Regions from separate parts of the Brevibacillus humidisoli genome, predicted to be linked through region 2. Evidence: riboswitches for the same ligand, from Rfam matches in the RefSeq annotation. Region 2 holds a riboswitch; each other region holds the start of a gene.
The links. A riboswitch is a leader RNA that binds a small molecule or an ion and turns the genes downstream of it on or off. The one in region 2 is predicted to bind thiamine pyrophosphate.

Region 1: another riboswitch for thiamine pyrophosphate. It lies ahead of thiO (glycine oxidase ThiO); the one in region 2 lies ahead of thiE (thiamine phosphate synthase).
Region 3: another riboswitch for thiamine pyrophosphate. It lies ahead of LOK74_RS19775 (thiamine-binding protein); the one in region 2 lies ahead of thiE (thiamine phosphate synthase).
Region 4: another riboswitch for thiamine pyrophosphate. It lies ahead of thiC (phosphomethylpyrimidine synthase ThiC); the one in region 2 lies ahead of thiE (thiamine phosphate synthase).

The regions. Positions count from the first base shown of each region.
Region 1 is NZ_CP087263.1:222,028-227,782, forward strand. It holds gene sspK (small acid-soluble spore protein K) at 83-214, opposite strand; gene LOK74_RS01120 (DUF3886 domain-containing protein) at 301-576, shown strand; gene LOK74_RS01125 (hypothetical protein) at 652-831, shown strand; gene LOK74_RS01130 (glucose-6-phosphate isomerase) at 916-2,277, shown strand; gene LOK74_RS01135 (excisionase family DNA-binding protein) at 2,282-2,512, shown strand; TPP riboswitch at 2,591-2,700, shown strand; gene thiO (glycine oxidase ThiO) at 2,864-3,982, shown strand; gene LOK74_RS01145 (glycosyl hydrolase family 18 protein) at 4,053-5,189, opposite strand; gene LOK74_RS01150 (YugN family protein) at 5,342-5,752, shown strand.
Region 2 is NZ_CP087263.1:1,493,051-1,498,805, forward strand. It holds gene LOK74_RS07420 (UbiD family decarboxylase) at 1-66, opposite strand, end outside; gene LOK74_RS07425 (VanZ family protein) at 345-785, shown strand; gene LOK74_RS07430 (GNAT family N-acetyltransferase) at 892-1,479, opposite strand; gene LOK74_RS07435 (DUF3054 domain-containing protein) at 1,722-2,099, shown strand; gene LOK74_RS07440 (hypothetical protein) at 2,436-2,783, shown strand; TPP riboswitch at 2,845-2,955, shown strand; gene thiE (thiamine phosphate synthase) at 3,205-3,819, shown strand; gene thiS (sulfur carrier protein ThiS) at 3,866-4,066, shown strand; gene LOK74_RS07455 (thiazole synthase) at 4,071-4,835, shown strand; gene thiE (thiamine phosphate synthase) at 4,837-5,517, shown strand; gene LOK74_RS07465 (acetylornithine deacetylase) at 5,507-5,755, shown strand, end outside.
Region 3 is NZ_CP087263.1:4,053,890-4,059,644, forward strand. It holds gene LOK74_RS19755 (carbon starvation CstA family protein) at 1-784, shown strand, start outside; gene LOK74_RS19760 (hypothetical protein) at 842-1,273, shown strand; gene LOK74_RS19765 (cory-CC-star protein) at 1,308-1,541, shown strand; gene LOK74_RS19770 (ArsA family ATPase) at 1,633-2,562, shown strand; TPP riboswitch at 2,625-2,736, shown strand; gene LOK74_RS19775 (thiamine-binding protein) at 2,857-3,144, shown strand; gene LOK74_RS19780 (ABC transporter permease) at 3,209-3,934, shown strand; gene LOK74_RS19785 (ABC transporter substrate-binding protein) at 4,033-5,100, shown strand; gene LOK74_RS19790 (ABC transporter ATP-binding protein) at 5,158-5,755, shown strand, end outside.
Region 4 is NZ_CP087263.1:2,298,986-2,304,740, reverse strand. It holds gene LOK74_RS11435 (helix-turn-helix transcriptional regulator) at 269-736, shown strand; gene LOK74_RS11430 (DUF2157 domain-containing protein) at 776-2,038, shown strand; gene LOK74_RS11425 (GDYXXLXY domain-containing protein) at 2,035-2,547, shown strand; TPP riboswitch at 2,609-2,726, shown strand; gene thiC (phosphomethylpyrimidine synthase ThiC) at 2,852-4,636, shown strand; gene LOK74_RS11415 (sensor histidine kinase) at 5,113-5,755, shown strand, end outside.

The DNA of each region.
Region 1 (5,755 bases), 1.3 Mb from region 2:
CTGATCGACAGGGCAGTCCATGATGCAGCCGATGGCGCTGACCATGCCACAGCCATGGCACAGATCATGGAACCGGACCGTCTCATCGGTTTTCTTTTAGCCGTTCTTGTGGTTCACTATTGATGGAGCCGTTTGGTCGCAAGGCTTCAGACCGCGCTTTAGGGCCGCGGATGTCGGCTGTTTTCGGAAAGTCTTTCTCTTTGTTGCGAACCATTTTGCAATCCCTCCTTCTCGTGGATTACGTTAGTATGACCGAAAACGAGCAGGTGAATGATCAGTCAGAATAAAGGGGGAAACCGTGTGGCAAAACGACAAAAACAGCGCAGTCACAACAAGGCGGCGGAGGAGAAACAATCACAGGAACAGCTGTCCGGATACCAGGTGAAAGAGAGGCTGGGAGGAGATCTGCTGACAAAACTAAAGGAAGTTGAGCGGCAAATAAAGGCAGAACGTCAGCGTGAAGCCGAACGGGAGCAGGAGCGGAAGCGTCAGGAGCAGGAAGAACGGGAACGCAACAAAAGCTTTGGCGAACTGCTGGATGAATACGAAAAGAAAGGCATTTCCAAGTACAGCTAGATCTTCTCCCCAAATGTCAGGGAATGTTTGGCACCTTTTTCCCATATAGCTAGTAGGAAGGGAGGAGGGAAAACGATGGGCGCAGTCATCCTGCTGGTAAGTGTCGTTTTGGTGGCGGTCGGTACGTGGAAGTGGGTCGGTTTGGCAAAGCAAAAACAACCGCATACGGCATGGCGCAAATACCTGTGGGGAGGAATGACGCTGATCGGAATTGTGCTCTTTTTCCTACTGAAGATTATCGGTTCTGCTGCCTGAGCGATTGGACGAGATTCGTCCCGCGCGTCTCGTACCAGTTCGTGGTAAGATGGGGAAAAGCGTTACGATTCAGGGAGGGGAACTATGAAGCACGCAATCCGTTTTGCTGATTCCTATGCACGCTCAGCCGTTCAACCGCATGAATGGGAGTATCTCGCTCCGACTGTAGCACAGGCTCACCGGATGCTGCATGATCGGACAGGCCCTGGTGGTGACTATGTGGGATGGGTTGATCTGCCGTCCCGTTACGACCGTGACGAGTTTGACCGAATCAAACAGGCTGCGTCCACGATTCAAACTGATTCCGATGTGCTGCTGGTGATTGGGATTGGCGGTTCCTACTTAGGGGCAAAAGCAGTGATCGATCTCCTCGGTCATTCCTTTTACAATCTTCTGCCCAAGGAAAAGCGTTCTACGCCGGAGATCTATTTTCTGGGCAATACGATCAGTCCTACCTACGTATCTCATCTGATGGAGCTGTTGGATAGTAAGGATCTGTCAGTCAATGTGATCTCCAAGTCAGGCACAACGACAGAACCGGCATTGGCTTTCCGTCTGATCCGCCAGGTAATGGAGCAGAAGTACGGTCGTGAAGGGGCGCGGAAGCGGATCTATGCGACGACTGACCAGTCGCGTGGCGCACTGAAAAGGCTGGCTGACGAGGAGGGCTACACTTCCTTTGTGATACCGGACGATGTGGGGGGACGGTACTCGGTGCTGACGGCGGTCGGCCTTTTGCCGATTGCGGTGAGTGGCGCCGACATCGACAGCTTGATGCAGGGGGCACAGGCGGCTTACGAGGAGTACCTCACTCCCGACTTGGCGGCCAATCCCTGCTATCGGTACGCCGCCATCCGCAATGCGCTCTACCGGAAGGGAAAAACGATCGAGCTGCTGGTTAGTTACGAACCACAGTTCCGCTTTTTCGCGGAGTGGTGGAAGCAGTTGTTTGGAGAGTCGGAAGGAAAAGACGGCAAAGGGATTTTTCCTGCTTCTGCCGAGTTTTCGGCCGATCTGCACTCACTGGGACAGTATATTCAGGATGGCCGGCGAGACTTGTTTGAGACGGTGATTAACGTCCTTAAACCGACGAGGGAGATCATCATCAACAACGAGGAGGCCGATCTGGACGGATTAAATTTCCTCGCTGGAAAAGGAATGGACTTCGTCAACAAAAAGGCTTTGGAGGGGACGCTGCTCGCTCACACTGATGGCGGAGTGCCCAATCTGTTGATCGAGATTCCGGAGATATCCGCGTACTCGGTCGGCAGCCTTATTTATTTCTTCGAGAAGGCCTGCGGCATTAGCGGCTATCTGCTGGGGGTTAATCCATTTGATCAGCCTGGAGTGGAGGCGTACAAGCAAAACATGTTCGCACTGCTTGGCAAACCTGGGTTTGAACAACAGCGGGGCGTACTGGAAGCCAGGTTGTATGGAGGGAAGTAAGCGTATGTATCTGACGGTGAAGGAGACTGCAGCTTATCTCGATCTGCCCGAATCGTTCATTCTGGAGAAAATCATCGAGGGGCGCATCCGCGCGGTCCACAATGGTGAGGAGTACTTGATTAATACGGAACAGTTCCGGCACCACTTGGAGCAGTTGGACAAACTGCGGGAGTTTGAGCAGGTAGAAGCGTTTGAGCCGATTCCGGAGAGTGACGATGTCAAGGACGAAGATTAGCTTGATGATTCTTCACTTGCCGCCTCCCTGCTCGGGGGGCTATACTGATACATGAAACAGAATGAAAACAAATAACGGCACAACGACTAGGGGAGTCCGTGAAGCGGGCTGAGAGGACAGCGTGTATCTGTCGACCCTTTGGACCTGATCCAGATCATACTGGCGAAGGGAAGCGACGTTGGACCTTGTGGTTTTCATCGTGCTTATTCGATGAACGGGCCCGTCTTTCCTTTCCAGGAGAGGCGGGCTTTTTGCGTGCGATGGGATGAGAGCGAGTGGATCGAGTGGATCGAAAGCATCGACGGATAGGTCAAAAGGGGAAATCAAGAGAAATGACAGGGGAGAAGAAGCATGGGGAGTGCGATGACGAGCGATTGCCTGGTAGTCGGAGGCGGCATCATTGGATTAAGTTTGGCGTACGAGTTGGCAGGTCGCGGGCTTACTGTGACCATCGTGGAACAGGGTGATTGGGGAGGCCAGGCATCCGCAGCGGCAGCAGGTATTCTCGGGCCGCTGCAGGAATTTGATCAGCCGGGGCCGCTGCTGGAGCTGGGACTTGCTTCATTGGCGCTCTATCCGCAATGGGTGGATCAACTGCGGGAGCTGACTGGTATCGATGCCCAGCTGGGATTGGAAGGGATTATGCGAGTGGCGATGAATGAGCAAGAGCTGGACCAGTTTCGAGAGAGGTATAACTGGCAGAAAGCGGAGGGATGTCGTGTAGAGTGGCTGGATCAGCAGCAACTGCGGCAATGGGAGCCAATGATTGCTTCAGACGCGCGGGGGGCGATCTTTTCCCCGGACGAAGGTCATGTAAGCAACCAACTGCTGCTGCAGGCGCTGGCGGCGGCCTGTCGGAAGCGCGGCGTGCGGATGCTGGCAGGGACGGTGGCGATAGCCCCGGTGATCAGTGGCGGGCGTGTGCTGGGTATGGAGACAACGACCGGAGTTTGTCACGCTGCCGAGACGATCATCGCCGCTGGCGCCTGGGCCAGTGTGATTGGCCAGTGGTTGGGATTGCAACTGCCGATTCGTCCGGTGCGCGGCCAGGTGGCTGCCGTCTCATCCGAGAGTGTTCAACTGCGGAGAGTCATCTTTGGCGCCAGCGGATATCTTGTTCCCAAAAAAGACGGCAGGATCATCATCGGTGCGACGGAAGATGAAGCGGGTTTCCGGCGAGGAGTTACACTGGCGGGACTGGCCAAAGTGCTCAATGGGGTGCTACCGTATGTACCAAACCTGCAGCAGGCGGACTTTCTGACTGCCTGGTCGGGGCTTCGTCCCGCTACCGCGGACGGACTTCCCTTGTTAGGGCCGCTTCCCGGATGGGAGGGGATCGCAGTGGCAAGCGGCCATTTCCGCAATGGTATTCTGCTGTCACCGGTAACCGCGAAATGGATGGCCGATTACGTGACCGGAGGGGAACGGCATCCGCTTCGTCCGTTTCTGCCGGAGCGTTTTTCCGCATAAACAACCGATCAAAGGGTTGGTTTACGTCCTGGTCTACAGGAAGTTTTACCCATCCAAAGTGAGAGCAGGTTTATTCCAGAAGTGCATTCCAGAACGAGGCGTCCTCAAAACCTAATCGCCATACGCCGTAACCTGCCAACTGACTCGACTTGGCAAGCTGCTGCTTGGCGTCGATGCTCCGTTCGTCTTCATACCATACGATGTGGCTGCCGTCGCCTGTTGTATAGGTTAGATAAGGGGACTGCGAGCCTTCATCCCAGTTTGACTGTGCCCCAGTCCGCTTAATCAGGTCTGGCAGCGCCGTGTATGTAACCGCTCGGTCCCTGGTGGGGCTCCACTCATAGCCGTAGCTGGGGATTCCGAGCAGGATTTTTTCAGCGGGGATCTGACTGGCGGTATAGCCAACCACCTGGTCTACCCATGGATAGGCGGCCACTGGTCCCGCTTCGCTCCACGGTCCGTGTTGGTCGTAGGTCATCACCTGGACGTAGTCGCTGTACCGGCCAATACCGGCATAGTCAAAGCCGTACGTCCAGGAGTGGCTGGGCAGATCGGCTGTTTTTGCGGGCACGGAGACGATCAACTGCTTTTTCTGCTGGTGAAGGCGCTCGGCCAGCTGTTTCACAAATTGCGTATAGGCGTCACGATCGCTTGCGGGCACGTTTTCGAAATCGAGGTTTACCCCTGCAAACCGGTGTTTTTTGACTGTCTCAAGCAGCGCTCCGATCAATCGGGATTGTGCCTCCGGATTGGTCAGGATGGCGTGCGCGATTCTTTTGTCAAACAGCTTTTCACCGTGGTTGGTCAGACAGAGATAGGCGTTGATCTGATGGCTGTGAGCCAACTCCAGGGCGGCCGCAGGGACCCGGCCGTTCAGACTTCCTTCGGCTGTCGCGTTAAACATGGCAACCGAGATATCGCTGATGTAGGAAGAATACGAAGAGAGGGACGAGTACGATCGTTGATCGTTTTCCGAATACTCTACATAGTAGGCGAGCACCTTGGGGACGTATGACTCCTCCGCTATGCTGACTGCTTCATCAGCAGAGGCAGAGGCAGCAGTGGCGGTTTGGCTGGCATGGGTCGCCTGCGGCAAAACCTGTGTCTGGTTGACGGGCACCTCTTGCTGAGTAACAGAGACAGGTGGTGTCACAAGCTGGGTTTGCAATAAAAGCAGGGAGGATAACAATCCCAAGATAGAAGGCATGGCGGACTCTCCTTGTCGGCAGGTTGCATTGGTTCCATTCCCGCTTAGGGGCCCGTTCCAAACTGGGGAAAAAGTCCGATCTTTCTCACAAGAATTATAAGCATTCCCCTTGACGCAAACTAACGATGACCATGTAAAAAGGCGGGATGCAGATGGAACAGCTGAACAGTACGATAACCGGGAAACAGGGTTCATTCGGACAGATCCGCGACAACCTGGAGCCGGAGGGCTTTACTTTGGCCAATTGGGACTATGATCGTGGATTCTTTGATCGTCAATTGGACGATCGGGCGATGGTTTTCCTCCGGCTGCCGATTGAAGTGCGACACGGCCATTTGGATGAAGGAGACGCACAGATCGAGTTCGGAACACCGTTTGTGCTAAAACATGTCTACCAGACAGGGGTGGAGGAAAACGTCGGTTATCAGTCGAGCAAAGTAGCTGCGCCATTGATGAACCAGTTTCAGGAACCGATCGAAAAGGATGCTCCACTCGATGAAGAATGGGTGCAAAAGGCTGAGATGGTACTGCACCGGATTGAGCAAAAACTGGAGCAGACGTGATCC
Region 2 (5,755 bases):
GGATACTTCCACCAGTTCTCCTTCGCGTCTCAGTTGGTCCAGGAAAGAGCGTAAGTTCATATGCATCAACGTGTCACCTCATCACGATCTGTTCTTCCTTACTCTACACTAAGCCAGTCTCTCGTACCAGTCTTTGCAGGACAGAATAAGAGAAAGGTAACCTGATCCGTTGTAACTTCGTCCTTTTACATAGGAGCTGTTATAAAAATTGTTGAAAGGATGATTGAGTGGTTACGATACCCTTTGCTCTCATTTGTTCCGTTGTCCTTGTTTTGTTCGTGTTGGACAGAAGGCGAAGACAGCGAAAAACCGGCAGATCGTTTCGCTTAATAAGAGAAATCGGGATGAGTCTATTCCTTTTTTATTTGCTGGCTGTCATTTATCTGGTGTTCGAGCCATTTCATTTTGTGCTGCCTGGATCTCATGCCAGTTCGGTCAGTTTGCTGCCGTTTGACGAGATAACGGCACAGATCAGACGCAACTTTCATCTGGCACTGTTTTATCTTGGGGGCAATGTGCTGCTGTTTGTGCCATTCGGTTTTTTGATACCGCTGCTTTTGCCGGACAGACGGACTTTCCTGCGTGTAACGGCAGATGGCTTTCTCTGTTCACTAGGGATCGAACTGTCTCAGTACCTGTTTACGTTTAGCAGGAGTGCAGATGTAGATGATGTGATCTTCAACACCATAGGAACCGCCATGGGATACGTCTTTTATCGGTTGTTGGCAACGTGGGGAAGGAAGCGCAGGTCTGTTCGGAAGCTGCTGGCGCGGGTGGCTGGGTAAGCGGAGTAAGAAAAAAAACCGGCGTTGCCAAACCGGTTTTGGAACGGTGGTTATGATAGCATGCAAGATCCGTTGCTTGCGCTAAGGCAGCAGTATGCGGCTCTGCTTATCTGGCCAACATGTCACGCAGTTTGCGGTCAACCTCAGGCCACTCCGTGTCAATGACACTAAAGTATACCGTATCTCTCACGTATCCGTCGGGCAGAATGATGTGCTTGCGCAGAACACCTTCCCGGACACCACCGATCCGAGCGATGGCCCGCTGCGAGTTCAGATTGCGGGCATCAGTCTTCAGCGACACCCGGACACAGCCTAATTCTTCAAAACAATGCCGCAGCAGCAGCCACTTGCATTCGGTATTGATCGAGGTTTTCCAATAAGCGGGAGTAAGCCAGGTCCAGCCGATCTCAAGGCCTCTATCCTTGTGAGCGATATTGCCAAAGCGTGTGCTGCCGATGGCTTTACCCGATTGCAAATCGATTATCGCAAACGGCAATTCCGTTCCTTTTTCCACTGCCGCAAGTGCGGCGGATAGGTATCGGTCCAGATCGCTCCGTGACTCTATGCGGGTTGACATGTAAGTCCAGATCCGCTCATCCAAAGCGGCCTCCAACAAATCATCAGCATGATGCAGACCAAGTGGTTCCAATCGGACATGACTCCCTATCAGCGTGACGGGTTGGATGGTTAACATGATGATCTCCTCATTTCTTTACCAAGGTTATTATCAGGGTCGGATCAACGAAGTTGACTCTATCTAATAATGAACGGAGTATCAAGTCAAGGGTAAATGTAGAGGATTCGTGAACAAGCATCCCTCGGGGAGGATTTGGGGCGGAGCACTCAGAAGTAGATAACGAAACGTCAACACACCAAATGAGAAAGCATCCGCCTGTAAATGCGGCTGCGAATACGCTCTAATGTGGAGGGACATGGATGGGAAAAACAATCGTTGTCATTCTGGGCGATTTGCTAGCCTTTCTGCTATTTGCCTACATCGGCAAAGCTTCACACGCTCATCAGATCACCCTGCTCGGCATCGTGGAGACAGCCGCACCCTTCTTTCTATCCTGGCTGTTTGTCGGCTGGCTGTTGAAGGTGTTTCAGCCGGCAGCCTACCAATCGGTAGCGATCGCAGCTAAAAAAACGCTGATGGTCTGGCTGTTTGCCGGTATTGCCGGATTGGCTCTGCGTTCGATTCTGCTGCTGCATATCCCCGATTGGCCGTTTATGGTGATCACCATGGTTACCATTGCCATCTTCCTGTTGGTTTGGCGCACAGTCTTTGCCTGGGCGGTGCATCGTTCACGGTAATCGATCCCTTGCGGCGGGTTACCTTTTTCCTTGTCACATGCTGTGACCTCGATCTGCTGCATACTCCTTGCAAGCCCCGGCAACGCTACAAAAAAACAGGAGGTGAACGGAGTGTCCAGCAAAAAAACAACAGCAAGGATTTGGGGAAACATCGCGGGAAAACCCTCGACAAGAACGATCAAAACCGGAACATCCGCAATGGCAACGGGGAGCATTTTGGCAAATAAGAAACAAATAGAACCGCGTTGACAACCGTTCCGACGACATGAGGCATTCCGCTTTTTGCGCAATCGTGCTATACTGGCGGGGACACATCCGGAAATGGAGGAGCTGCCGTTGTCACAACACCCACAGCAGCCAAAGCAGATTGTGATGTCAACACAAGCCTTTCTGATCCTTTGTCGACTGTTCGATTCGTGCTACGACCAGTGGAAGGAAAACGAGGATTTGGAGTGGCTGGTTGAATCGATTGCCGGATCGCTTCTGCCCGTTGTCAGCGGCCTGCAGGAACTAAAGGCACCTCCGGCACGAGTCTCCATCCAGTTGACGATGCCGCAGATGTACTTCCTGCAGAAACACGTGGACGCCATCTACCGACAGATGCAGCAGAATACAGATCAACCCGCGGGTTCCAGAGAGTTGCTGGAAGAATGTCTACGCGTCTTGACTCCCGTGGAGGTATAGCGCAAGTATTTACATCCCGGCGGCTGCATGGTAATGTAGTAAGCGAAAAGAAAATTTCATAGATCTACCAAACGGGAGCCGAGCAAGGTCGGCTGAGAGTGTAACACCGGCGTTACTAACCGTGGAACCTGACCTGGGTCATGCCAGCGGAGGAAGAGGTACGATTGCGACTGCTTAGGAGTTGAAGCGGCAGATCAGACTGTTTGCCTATTCTGATCTCGTGTCAACTTGCGCTGTCAACGTGCAACCATCCGATTGGCGGATGGTTTTTTGCTGTTGCAAGCACCATCCGCAATGGATGGCAATGCCGGATGGGCGGAGTGCTAGTTGCTGTTTTAGGGAGAAAGCCTCTTTTGACGAATCGGCCTGTGTGCCAGGTTCGCAAACGAGGCTTTTTTGATTTCTCGGTGAGGGGGGAGCGATGGAACGATCACTTCATTTGATAACCAGCGGGCAGCAAACACTGGAGGAAACACTGCGGGTGGCAGAGGCAGCCGCCAGAGGAGGAGTTGACTACTTGCACATACGGGAAAAACACCGTACGGCGCGTGAACTTCTGGAATGGGTAGAGCAGCTCAGTCGGGTATTTCGACGGGAGCAGTTGATCGTCAACGACCGGATAGACGTTGCCATGGCGTCATCCTGCGGGGGGGCGCATCTCGCCTATCATAGTCTGCCGCCTCAGTTGGCCCGACCGCTTCTTCCCGCCGATTGTCTGCTCGGCCAATCGGTTCATTCGCTGTCTGAGGCAGAACAGGCGGAGCGGGGGGGTGTATCGTACGTCCTGTATGGACACGTGTATGAAAGTGGATCAAAGCCTGGCCTGGCACCTCGTGGTACGGAGGAGCTTCGGCAGATCGCCGCGAGACTGCAGATTCCGCTGATTGCGATTGGCGGGATTACACCAAAACATGTACCTGAGTTGCTGGCGGCTGGGTGTGGCGGGATAGCCGTACTATCCGGAATCACCACGGCTGACGATCCGGAAGCGGCGGCCCGTACATACCGCCAGGCGTTGGACAGTCCGCTCACATGAGCACGAGCGGAGGAAGCCGGAGACGCTAGAGGGAGGAGGAGAGTCGATGCACATCAGGCTAAATGGTGAAATCGTCCAACTGGAGAAGATCACCACCGTCAGTGGTCTGCTTGCTCATTACAGCCTAGAGCAGAAGATCCTGGTTGTGGAACGGAACGGTCAAATCGTGGATCGCTCCGCCTATGAACAGACGCCGATTAAGGACGGCGATAATATCGAAATCGTACATTTCGTCGGAGGGGGATGACAGTATGTTAAAAATCGGACCGTATTCATTTCGTTCCCGGCTGCTGTTGGGGACGGGGAAGTTTTCCGATTTGGAGACTCAGAGCAAGGCAGTTGATGCGTCAGAAGCGGAGATTCTTACCTTCGCCGTACGTCGGCTGAATCTGAACAACGCAGATCAGCCTAACTTTTTGGAACAATTGGACTTGAAGAAATATGCGCTGCTGCCCAATACAGCCGGGGCCTACACGGTGGAAGAAGCGGTGCGGATTGCCCGTCTGTCCAAAGCATCCGGTCTTTGCGACATGATCAAGGTAGAGGTCTTGGGCGATTCCCGTACTCTGCTGCCGGACCCGTTCGGCACACTGGAAGCGTCGCGTATTTTGGTGGAAGAAGGTTTTGTCGTTTTAACCTACACAAATGATGATCCCATTCTGGCCAAACGTCTGCAGGAAGTAGGAGTGCACGCTGTAATGCCTGGCGCCTCCCCGATTGGCTCTGGGCAAGGCATCATCAATGAAAACAACCTACGCTTCATCATTGAGGAAGCGAAAGTTCCCGTGATCATCGACGCTGGTATTGGTTCGCCTGCCGATGCAGCTAAAGCGATGGAGTTAGGTGCCGATGGCGTGCTGCTAAATACGGCAGTAGCGTTGGCAGACGATCCGGTGCTGATGGCGGAAGCGATGAAACTGGCTGTGGAAGCAGGGCGTAAAGGATTTCTTGCTGGCCGAATTCCCAAAAAGCGTTATGCTTCTGCATCCAGTCCGGCAGAAGGGATGATTGAGTGAGATGGCAGCAGCCAGTCGCACAGCAAGCGAAAAGCTGAAGGATTGTCTGCGGGTCTACCTGGTGATCGGCAGTCAGGATTGCGGATACTCGGCAGAGCGGGTGGTCCAGATCGTCGGGGATGCGCTTGCTGGGGGCGTGCGTGCGGTCCAGTTTCGGGACAAGAACAGCCGTCTGACACGTGCCGAACAGTTGGCTCTGGCTGGCCGGCTCCAGATGCTTTGCCGCGAGCATGGTGCCCTGTTTTTCATCAATGACGATGTTTCCCTGGCCATTCAGCTTCGATCGGACGGTGTCCATGTCGGACAGGATGACATGACGCTTGCCGAAGTGCGCCAACTGGTCCCAGTCGGGATGATCGTAGGCGTTTCAGCCGGTACCCCTGAGGAGGCACTGGCAGCCAAACAAGGAGGGGCGGACTACATCGGGGTGGGAGCGATGTATCATACCGGTTCTAAAGTGGATGCCGGAGAACCGATCGGGCCCGAGGGACTTGCTGAGATTCGCGCGGCTGTCGGCGATGACTGCATGATTGTCGGGATCGGTGGCATTCAGCTGGCCAATGCAGCGGCTGTGCTCGAAGCAGGAGCGGACGGATTGGCCCTGATCTCTGCGATCACAGGTGCAGACTCCCCCCGCGATGCAGCGACCAGCCTAAGGAGGTTGTACCATCATGACCCATGATAACAAAGTGGAGCGGGTGGTCCAATCGATCGCAGAACGGAGCGAAGAACTGTTTGCTCTGCTGGCAGAAGCAATCTCTTTTCCCACTGTCAGCCCTCCGGCACGCAATACGGATCCTGCCCAATCCTGGCTTGCCAGCCGTCTGCAGGAATGTGGCTTTTCCATTGATCGCTGGTCCGTTTACCCCGGTGATGACAACGTAGTCGGCTTGCTTCGAGGGGCTGATCCCGACAAGTAC
Region 3 (5,755 bases), 2.3 Mb from region 2:
CGGTTTTCACGGACTGGTCTCGTCCGGCACTACGTCCAAGCAGTTGGATAAAGAGACAGACGCCCGCTACGTCGGCTATCTCGGGTCGGTCGGTGAAGGGATTCTCGCTCTGATCTCCGTCATTGCCGTTGCCACTGCTTTCTCCGTAGTCGATTTTTCCAGCAAATACGCCTCTTTTGCCGATGCCAGCAAAAACGGCTTAAGCTCTTTCGTCAATGGCGCAGCCAATCTGGCCAGCGGACTGGCGATTGATCCGACGCTTGGCAAGACGATCGTCGCCGTGGTTGTGGTTAGCTTTGCCGCGACCACTCTGGATAGTTCGGTACGGCTGATGCGCTATATCATTGCAGAAATCGGCAGTGAATACAAGATCAAAGTAATTACCGGCAATCGAACCGCTACAGCGATCGCCGTTCTGGCCAGCGCAGCGTTGGCACTAACACCGGGCGGCGCCAACGGGTTTGGTTCCGGCGGTTATCACCTCTGGCCGTTGTTTGGGACCTCCAACCAGCTGTTAGCCGGCATCTCGCTCTTGATCGTCACGATCTGGCTCAAACGATTGGGCCGCAACTACCTGCCGACGCTGCTGCCGATGTTGTTCATCCTGTTCGTTACGATCTGGGCGATGGCTCAGCAGGTGTTTACCCAGTGGATGGGCCAGGAAGGCAAAATGCTGCTGTTCTTCCTCGGTGCCGTCATCCTCGTCTTCGCCGCCTGGATCGTCCTCGAGGCCGTCCGAGTATTTGCCACTGGAAAAGATTATTCCAAGGACATTCCGGGCTGATCCAGATACGGGAAGGAGCCGCCCATGCGGCTCCTTATCTTTTGGGAGATGGTAGCGATGGAAAAGGTGCATGTGCTGTTTGTACGGGAAGCGGAACAGCAGATGTCCAACAGCGGCTGCTGCGGCCGTCTCTCCGGTGATCTAATCAACCTCTCGGAAGTGACTGGTGAGCGATTGTTCCGCGAACGCCGCCAGATCATGGAGGAGATGGGCCTCCTCTACCGCCGACTGGATGAACAATTCGGGGAGCAAGTGGAGTTGGATGTCATCGATCCACGCAACATCATTCTGTTCGTGGTTGTTTTGTGGCGGCAGTGGCGCAGAAAAAAAGTGCCGCTGTCGCAGATGCTGATGCACTTCAGCCGTGGATTTCATACAAAAGCGATCTTTGTCAACGGCGAACTAGTCGCTGCCGGGGAGATCCCCCGGTATGATCTGATTGCTGACAAAGTTTTGCAAATGCTAACCAGGCAGCGAGAGAGGAAGTGAAGCGATGGAGATCAGAGAACGTTGGAAGACGCTGATGCAGGGTTACGAAGAGCTCTTTTACGTCCGCTACCGCAGAGAGATCAGACGGGAAATCCGCAACGAAGAAGATCTGTTCCTCTTGCTCTGCTTTTCCGAAATGCTCGGATTGCCCAACCCGGTCTCGTACTATACGCTGGAGCTGTATCCAGCCATCTACGAACGTTTCCACGAATGGCATACGCGGATGGGTATGGAGCGCTCACCGCTTGATGACATTCGCTGCTGTTGAATGAGGACAGCGCAACGGGGCAGCGAATCAAGCATCCGTATCCGCCTGCGTCGCTCAGATCAGCACGGTATGCCGGAAAGGGGAATTGGCCGTGAAACACTACCTGCAGAGAAAAGTTGTGTTCTTCGGCGGCAAGGGCGGGGTGGGCAAGACGACCACCTCTTCTGCTTTTGCCCTGCGTGCCGCCGATCATGGAAAAAAAACCTTGCTTGTCTCCACGGACCCCGCCCACAATCTGCGCGACATCTTTGAGCGGCAGGTCGGACAGGAGCCGACGCAGCTGAGAGAGAATCTATGGGCGCTGGAAATCGATCCACACCACGAATCACACCGCTACATCGCATCGGTCAAGGAGAACCTGCGAAAAGTGGTCAGCGTGCAGATGATGAATGAAATCGAGCGGCAGATCGATATCGCCCATGTCTCCCCCGGTGCTGACGAATCGGCTCTGTTTGACCGGATCGTCGAGATCATCCAATGGATTGAGACCGATTTTGACTTGATCGTCTTCGACACCGCCCCGACAGGACATACGCTCAGGTTGTTGTCGCTGCCGGAGTTGATGGGTGCCTGGGTGGACAGTATGCTGTCGCGCCGCCAGAAGGTGATGAGCATGCGGGAGACTTGGCTGGAGGAAGCGGCTCCTGCCGAAGACCCGATCTATGAGATTCTGACCGCCCGCAAGCTGAAGTTCGCTCGCGCTCGAGAAGTGATCCTCAATGCCAAGCTGACCGCCTTTTCGTTCGTACTCACCCCGGAGCGGCTGCCGATTGCCGAGACGACACGGGCATTGCCTGTTTTGCAAAAGTATCAGGTACCCGTCGATACCCTGGTTGTCAACCGGGTGATTCCCGACGAGGCGGACGGCGAGTTTATCCGACGTCGGCGCGAGCAGGAGAGGAAGTACCTGACCGAGATCGAACAGCAATTCAGCCGTTACCGGATCGTCAGGATTCCCATGCTGGAGCAGGATGTGGCCGGATTGGAGGCGCTTGATACCATCGCTGGCCACTTGTTTTGACTTCGCACTCATACAATTTACAAATGCCGCAACCATTGGTATAGTGTCAGTAGACCAACCACATACTCGTTTCGGGGAGCTGGGTGAGCCTGGCTGAGAGGGTACCCGACAGGTACCGACCCGTCAAACCTGATCTGGGTAATGCCAGCGGAGGGAATGAAGCTTACCATTGTAACAACCCAGGTTGTTATTGTGCGAATCCACAGGCTGCCCGCTAATGGCAGCTTTTTTCATTGCTCTTTGGTGGCGCAGCAGCTAGATTGCCGTGTAGGCAAAAGAAAGGAGATCACGCAGATGCCAATCGTGAATGTAGGTTTTCAAGTTCTTCCCAAGGTGGCCGATGGCAGCAGCTATGCGGTCGTCGACAAGGCGATCGAGGTCGTGCAGCGATCTGGTGTGAAATACGAAGTGGGCGCCATGGAGACCGTGATGGAAGGAGAGCTTGACCAACTGCTGGAGATCGTCAAACGGGCCCAGGAAGCCTGCATCGCCGCAGGTGCTTCCGAAGTGATGACCCACATGAAGATCCATTACCGGCCCGAAGGAGTCAGCATGGATGAAAAGCTGGAAAAATACCGGTAAGCGAAGCCTCATAGACGATACCCCGCTTACCCGTTGGGTGTCCATCTTCTTGCCTGGCGGTGTGATGCTGGTACTGTTGATCCTCTGGGAATGGCTGGTGGCCATCACCCGGATTGAAAAGTGGATTCTTCCCAAGCCGTCGCACATCGTACAGTCGCTCTGGGAGTCGCGAGCACTGATCGCTCAGCACAGCGTACAGACCATCTACGAAGCCCTGCTGGGATTGGCCATAGCGATCGTGATCGGAGTCGCGATTGCCGCGATCATCGACAGCTCAGAGTGGCTGCGCAAAGCGTTCTACCCGCTGCTGATCATCTCCCAGACGGTCCCGATTATCGCTGTGGCACCGCTCTTTTTTATCTGGTTCGGCTATGGCATCCTGCCCAAGGTGGTCGTCGTCACTCTAGTCTGCTTTTTTCCAGTGGCGATTAATGTGGCAGACGGGCTGCGGCTCGTCGATCGCGACACCCTGCGGCTGATGGCGTCGATGGGCGCAGGCCGCTGGCAAATCTTCCACATGGTGAAGCTGCCGGCGACACTGCCATTTTTCTTTTCCGGGATGCGTATCGCCGGTACCTACAGTGTGATGGGGGCCGTGATCGGCGAGTGGCTGGGAGCGAGCAAAGGACTGGGCATCTTGATGACCCGCTCGTCACAGTCGTTCCTGACTGACCGGGTGTTTGCGACGATCGTGGTGATCACCCTGCTCAGCCTGGCTATCTTTGCTCTGATCGAGGGAGCCGCCCGCTTGTTGATGCCTTGGCATTATCGGCAGAAGCCTTCACCCTAGCGCCGACCGAAACGAAGCGAAGCAAGGAAAGATCAGAAGGAACCATCTGAATGATGCAACGATTGCATGCAAACGACGAAAGGATAGGAGACAAAAAGATGAACAAGAATGGAAAAGATTTGTTTGCACCGCTGCTGGCACTGGGACTCTCGTTAGCGCTGGTGGTGACCGGCTGTGGCGGCGCGGAGCAATCCGCACCGAAACAAGAGACGACACCAAACCAAGGGGGGACTCCGTCCACAGAAGCTCCAGCAGAACCGCAAAAAGTGACAGTCATGCTGGACTGGCTGCCCAACACCAACCATACCGGTCTCTACGTAGCCAAAGAAAACGGCTATTACGAGGAGCAGGGGCTGGATGTGGAAATCGTACAGCCGGGCGAAGGCAGCACAGCCGACCAACTGGTAGCCGCCGGAAAAGCAGATTTTGGCATCAGTTACCAAGAAGCAGTCACCCAGGCACGGGCAACTGATATCCCGCTCGTTTCCATCGCAGCGGTGATCCAGCACAACACCTCTGCCTTTGCCTCACTGAAGGAGGCTAACATCAGCTCGCCCAAAGATTTCGAAGGAAAACGCTACGGCGGCTGGGGCTCGCCAGTCGAGGAAGCCGTACTGCAAGCGGTGATGGAAAAAGCAGGCGCCGACTTTACCAAAGTAGAAAACGTCACGCTTGGAGTCGCCGACTTCTTTTCTACCATCGGGCGAGATGCCGACTTTGAATGGATTTACTACGGCTGGGACGGTGTCGAAGCGAAGCGAAGCGGCATGGAACTCAATCTGTTGATGCTCAAAGACCTGGACCCTGCGCTCGACTACTACACACCGGTGATCGTCACCAACGAACATCATATCGCCGAGCAACAAGAACTGGTCAAAAAGTTCGTCGCCGCTACTGCCAAAGGGTATCAGTTTGCTATCGAACAGCCGGACCAAGCAGCGGACATGCTGCTCAAAAACGCCCCGGAATTGAATGCGGACTTGGTCAAAGCAAGCCAGGAGTGGCTGAGTGGCAAGTACCAGGACGATGCTGACCAATGGGGCATCCAAAAGCAAGAAGTGTGGGAACGCTATGCCAAATGGATGTTTGAGCGCGACCTGATCCCAAAGATGATCGAAGCGGACAAGGCCTTTACCAACGAGTTTTTGCCTGAGCCGTCCAACTAATAACCAGTGAACCAGAAGAACGATAAAACATCACCCGCATAAAGGAGGGAGCTGCGGATGACCGATGAAAAACTAGCGATACGAGGAATAAGCAAAACGTTCCCTGGCAAAGGGGTTTCTCGTGTCCGAGCACTGCAAGATATCTCCCTGTCGGTCCGACAGGGGGAGTTCGTCAGCCTGATCGGCCCGAGCGGATCAGGGAAAAGCAGCCTGCTGGACATCATCGCCGGTCTCTCGCTTCCCGACGCTGGTGATGTACTGATCGATGGCCGCTCCAAGGCCGGAGAACGCGGCCACGTCAGTTATATGCCGCAGCGGGATGTGCTGTTTCCATGGCGAACCATTCTAGACAATGTGATCGTCCCGCTGCAGATTCAAGGAGTGGAAAAAAAGCAGGCACGAGAAGAAGCGACCCGCCTGCTGCCCGTGTTTGGATTGGAGCAGTTCGCTGCCAGCTACCCGCACATGCTGTCCGGCGGGATGCGGCAGCGCGCCGCTTTTTTGCGTACTTACCTGTGCAAAAAAGAATTGATACTGCTGGATGAGCCGTTCGGCAGTCTGGATGCACTCACCCGGATGCAGATGCAGCAGTGGCTGCTCGGCATCTGGCAGCAGTTCCGCCATTCCGTGTTGCTGGTCACGCATGATGTGGATG
Region 4 (5,755 bases), 810 kb from region 2:
CCTTGCTGCCCTACATAAGAAGAATCTGCGCTCTAGATGGGCGCAGATTTTTTTGTGAAGAAGGAGATCAATCACTACAGGGTGTCGTGGAACTGCCCCGTCTCCCATGACGATTTTTCTCATTGACATGTTTGCGCAAAAAGTGTAATTTTACACTAAATAAGCATATTGTAAAGCATGTGATAGTAGAAGATGCTTTCCTTGGGGGGGGTTCAAAATCCAGCAAACAGCATCTGCAACTCGTCTCACACAAGTAGAGTTTGACAAAATGGTCTCCGAAAAGCTCAAGTTGATTCGCATTGAAGCTGATCTAACCCAGGACAAGATGGCAGAGATCATCGGCGTTTCCAAAAAAACGCTGGTCCAGGTGGAAAAAGGCAGGAAAACACTCGGCTTCACTGCAGCTGCGCTGGTTGCTGTTCTATTTCGACGGGGCGAGATCATGCACTCGCTGTTTGGCGACGCTACGCTGGATGTGCTTGATCTGGTAGCGACTCGGTCCAACTCCCAAGCCTGGTACAGGACGATGGGAGGAAAAGTGTGGTGGACAGAAGAGCGGCGTGAGGGATCGTACAGCTTGCAAAAACACGTATTTACCGGTCACTACCGGATCATCGACGAGGAACGCTATCTCCACTACTACAGCTTGGATCCAGCGGAGGCGGAGAAGAGATTGGCCGAATTGACCGGAGGTTTACGAAGCGAAAGGGAGCGGGAGGGGAGTGTCGATGAGTAAACATAGCATCATGCTGCAAAAAGCAGAGGGGGAGTGTCGATGAGCAAACGGAAGGTGATTCTGCAGGAAGCAGAGCAGTGGAAACGGGAAGGAATTATTAGCGATGAGCAGTACGAGCAAATCGCCGTGCGCTACCCTGCCCGAGACCGGGCGGGTACGCTGTCGATTATGGGGGGTATTCTGCTAGGGCTGGGCGTGTTGACGTTTATTGCGTCCAATTGGGATGGGATGACTCATCTAACTCGATTGCTGCTCATCCTGCTTTCTTTGGTTGCCGTCTACCTCTTGGGTGATTTCTTGCATCGGAGAGGCAGTGAGAGGCTGGGGACGGCCTTTATCGTGATCGGAGTCGGCATCTACGGTGCGGGATTTTTTCTGATTGGTCAAATGTACCATCTCTCGGGCCATCCGCTCACTCCGTTTTATCTCTGGTTTATCGGGGCGATTACCTTGGCTTGGCACTACCGCTCGCAAACCCTATCCTTGATTTCGCTGTTGATCCTGACGGCAGCTTCGTTCTACGGACTGACGACAGACAGCAGGGAAGGGATCTCTGGGCTCATCTTATACGTGTTGTACGGGGGTGGACTGTTCCCGCTGCTGTGGAAGCTGCGCTCGGTCTGGCTGAGCTCGGCAACTTCCGTCATCTTGTTGGGTACGGCAGTGCTCGACGTGGCCGAATATGGAAATGGATTGCTGGTGCAATTGCCGATCCTTGTCTATCTGTTTGCAGCCGTCCTGATTCCAGAGCGGATGGCGCCTTTTCCATCGTTGTTTCGAGTTGTTGGGTATATCGGGATGACACTGTTTGCGGTCATAGTCATCTTCGGAAGCGGATCTTTACTGCAGATCAACCTGGCAGACACAGTGGGAAGTACAGTCATCCTGTTGGCTGTCCTCGGTTATCTCTTCCTATCGATGAGGCAGCGGACGCTTGATCGAGCGGCCGATATGCTGCCCCACCTGCCGCTGCCAATCTACTATCTCTTGTTTGGCTCTTCTGCAGGATCGACCGATCCGGAGCCAATGCTGGGACTGGATGTGGCGATGATCCTCGCCTTGTATGGCTTGTCCATCGCGATGGTCCTCGGCGGTGAAAAAAGACATGACGTACAGCGAATCAACGCGGGAGCAGTGATGTTTGGCGTGACCAGCTTTGTGGCATACGTGAACTTCGCGTGGGACTTTATGGACAAATCGCTCTTCTTTCTCATCGGCGGCGCGTTTTTGTTGGCCCTTAGCTTCGCTCTGGAACGTCAGCGCAGGAGATGGGTGAAGCAGGCGAGGAGGGATCCGCGATGAGCAAACGGTTCGTATTGTTGGTGCTGCTGCAGGTGCTGATGCTGCTCAGCGTTGTCGGCAAATACTATTGGATCTCGACGAGTGGCCACCCAGTCACGCTCAAGACTGCCCCGGTCGATCCGCGTGATTTGTTCTACGGTGATTACGTCCGGCTCGGATTCGAGATCAGCCGGATCGACTTGCAGTCGGTACAGCATGATCTAGAAGAGCCCCTGTATGACACAGATGTTTACGTCGTACTGGAGCAAAAGGGGAATGTGTGGCATGAAGCGGTAGGCGTATACCGGCATAAACCGCAGCTGGCGCCTGGTCAGATCATGCTGTCCGGCCGAGTTCCTTACTACGATGGTTATATGGGGGAGGAACTGCGGATCGTATATGGGTTTGAACGGTATTACGTACCGGAGAATACCGGCAGAGAGATCGAACAAAGCGTGGAGCAAGGCTGGTATGTCGACCTGCGTGTGTCCGGGAGCGGCGAAGCGGTCATCACCCGACTCCACCGCTAAAAAAAAACATATTGCCTTTTTAGCACGGATAGGATACGGTAATGATATCCAAAAAATCATATACTGCTACTGGGGGAGCCCACCTGAGCTTGGGCTGAGATGTCGGACGCGATGAAGTCCGCGGACCCTTTGGACCTGATCTGGGTAATACCAGCGTAGGAAAGTAGATTTGCCTTGCATCGTAGACAGTGTTGCTCCGTCTTCTTTTGTGAGCTGCCGGTCGGGTCCTGTGACAAAAGGGCCCGGCTTTTTTGTGTACAGCGAGGAAAAAGCGTCCGGTCGGTAGCAAAAAGGAGGCTCATGTATGACAAACAAAGCAGAATCGCAGCAACCACAGGTATCAGGGCTTGCACCTCTTCCTGGCAGCCGCAAGGTGTATGTAACCGGATCAAGGGAAGATATCCGCGTCCCCTTTCGGGAGATCGCTCAGGAGGCAACCATCGATCGCTTTGGCGCCAGCGAGAATCTGCCTGTTCGTGTCTATGACACCAGTGGTCCCTATACCGATCCAATGCAGGCTACAGATATTCAACAAGGGCTGCCTTCCCTGCGGCATCGTTGGATTCTGGAACGTGGGGATGTGGAGAACTACCCTGGACGGCAGAGAAAACCAGAGGATAACGGATATGCTGTAAGCGATGCATCGGTCGCGTCCTTGCCGGTTTCCGAAAGCAGGCAGCCGCTGCGAGCGAGATCGGGCCGTATCGTCACCCAGCTTCATTACGCACGGCAGGGGATCATCACACCTGAGATGGAGTTCGTTGCAATCCGTGAAAACGTGTCGCCGGAGTTCGTCAGAGAGGAAGTGGCCATGGGACGTGCGATCATCCCATGCAACATCAATCACCCGGAGAGCGAACCGATGATCATCGGACGCCATTTCCTAGTCAAGGTGAACGCCAACATCGGCAATTCCGCTGTTACTTCCTCGATTGAGGAGGAAGTGGAGAAGCTGACCTGGGCGATTCGCTGGGGAGCTGATACAGTGATGGACCTGTCCACCGGCAAAAACATCCACACAACCCGAGAGTGGATCCTCCGCAATTCACCCGTGCCGATCGGTACGGTACCGATCTATCAGGCCCTGGAGAAGGTGAATGGAAAAGCGGAGGAGCTAACCTGGGAGGTGTACCGCGACACCCTGATTGAGCAGGCAGAACAGGGGGTCGATTACGTCACCATTCACGCTGGTGTACTGCTTCGCTACATCCCGCTTACGGTGGAGCGGGTGACCGGCATCGTCTCTAGAGGTGGATCGATCATGGCCGCCTGGTGTCTGGCGCATCATCGAGAAAACTTTTTGTATACCCACTTTGAAGAGATTTGTGAAATCTTGAGCGCGTACGATGTCTCCATCTCGCTCGGTGACGGACTGCGTCCCGGCTCGATCGCCGATGCCAATGATGCAGCCCAGTTTGCAGAGTTGGAGACGCTCGGGGAGTTGACGAAGATCGCCTGGAAGCACGATGTCCAGGTAATGATTGAAGGCCCGGGGCATGTGCCGATGCACAAACTGCAAGAAAACATGGATCGCCAGATGGAGATTTGTCAGGAAGCGCCGTTTTATACGCTAGGTCCATTGACGACCGATATCGCACCTGGCTACGATCACATCACGTCTGCGATCGGTGCGGCAATCATCGGCTGGATGGGGACTGCCATGCTTTGCTACGTCACTCCGAAAGAGCACCTCGGCCTGCCTGACAAAGAGGATGTTCGCGAAGGAGTGATTGCCTACAAAATAGCCGCCCATGCCGCAGACTTGGCCAAAGGACACCCTGGAGCGCAGCAGCGTGACGATGCTCTCTCCAAAGCACGGTTTGAATTCCGCTGGCGCGATCAGTTTCATCTCTCCCTCGATCCGGACCGGGCTATGCAGTATCACGACCAAACGCTGCCCGCAGAAGGGGCCAAAACGGCTCATTTCTGCTCGATGTGCGGGCCTAAGTTCTGCAGCATGCGGATCACCCATGACATACGCGAGCGTGCGGCATTACAAGATCCGGCTGCCGAGGCAGCGGAAGTGGAAGCGGGCATGGCCGAGAAGGCAGAAGAGTTCCGCCGCTTGGGCAGCCGACTGTATCGATAAGACAGGTAGCGGGATTGTTATAAGGGCAGTACTCGTTTCTAGCATTGGAAAGGTGGAAAAAAGCGTGGAGCATGGCAAAGAATGATGATCCACGCTTTTTTTCCACAGTACAAATCATTGACTTTCAAGTAAGTACCAACCGATTGGCTCTAGAGGAGACAGTTTTCTTTTATTTGCAAACACTTTGTTTATCCGATAGACAAACTAAGTAGGTGGTGATATGATGGATGTAGTATATCGAGCGGAGCATACATACAGCCAAATCGGGAGGACAACACCACACGCACCTTTTCAGCGTGTTTATGAAAGCGCTTACGGTAGTGAGCGTTGGGACGTGCAATATGTAGACAGCAAGCAGAAAATCGCCTGCTGACAATCGGACATACGAACAATCGGGATGGAACGCAGCGATGATTCCATCCTTTCTTTATCTGATAACGCAGCAAAACCTCCCTGCGAGAAAGGATGAACGGAACGTGAGGGCTGGATTATGGCAATTCAATACGTTGCGCAATCAGATCTTGGTTGTTTTCTTGTTTGCGATGGGGATTGTGTTGTTTCTGGTGGGGATCATGACTTACAACCTCGTGTCCACCCTGTTGAAAAATAACGCTGAAAAGCAAATGCAGCAGACCGCCGTACAGGCGAATGGCAGATTGGAAACGCTTTATCAACAGATTGACACATTGTCCAATCAAGTGGCAACGAATTCCTCTGTACAGCAGGTATTGCTAGAGGAGGCAAACGGTCGTCCATCTGATTTTTACAAACGGCAATCGCTCATGCAGATCGTCCATACATTTCAAGCGTATTCAGATGGCATCCACTCCTTTGAACTCTACCTGCCAGATTACCAGAGATTGCTCCCGTTGGGTGAAGCCCATCTGTCCAAACGAGTGGAGCACAAATGGGTGAAGCAGGCGGACCTGGCAAAAGGGAGAATGGTCTGGGTTGGGACGGATCCCATAAATCCGGGATACTTTCTGGCTATCCGGAGAGTTAGCTTGATGGACCGTTGGTTTTCAAACGGCGGGTATTTACTCATTCGCATCAATCCTGATTATTTCGACTTTGCGGAAACGTCACAAGCAACCGAAGAAAATGAGTATATGGTGCTCG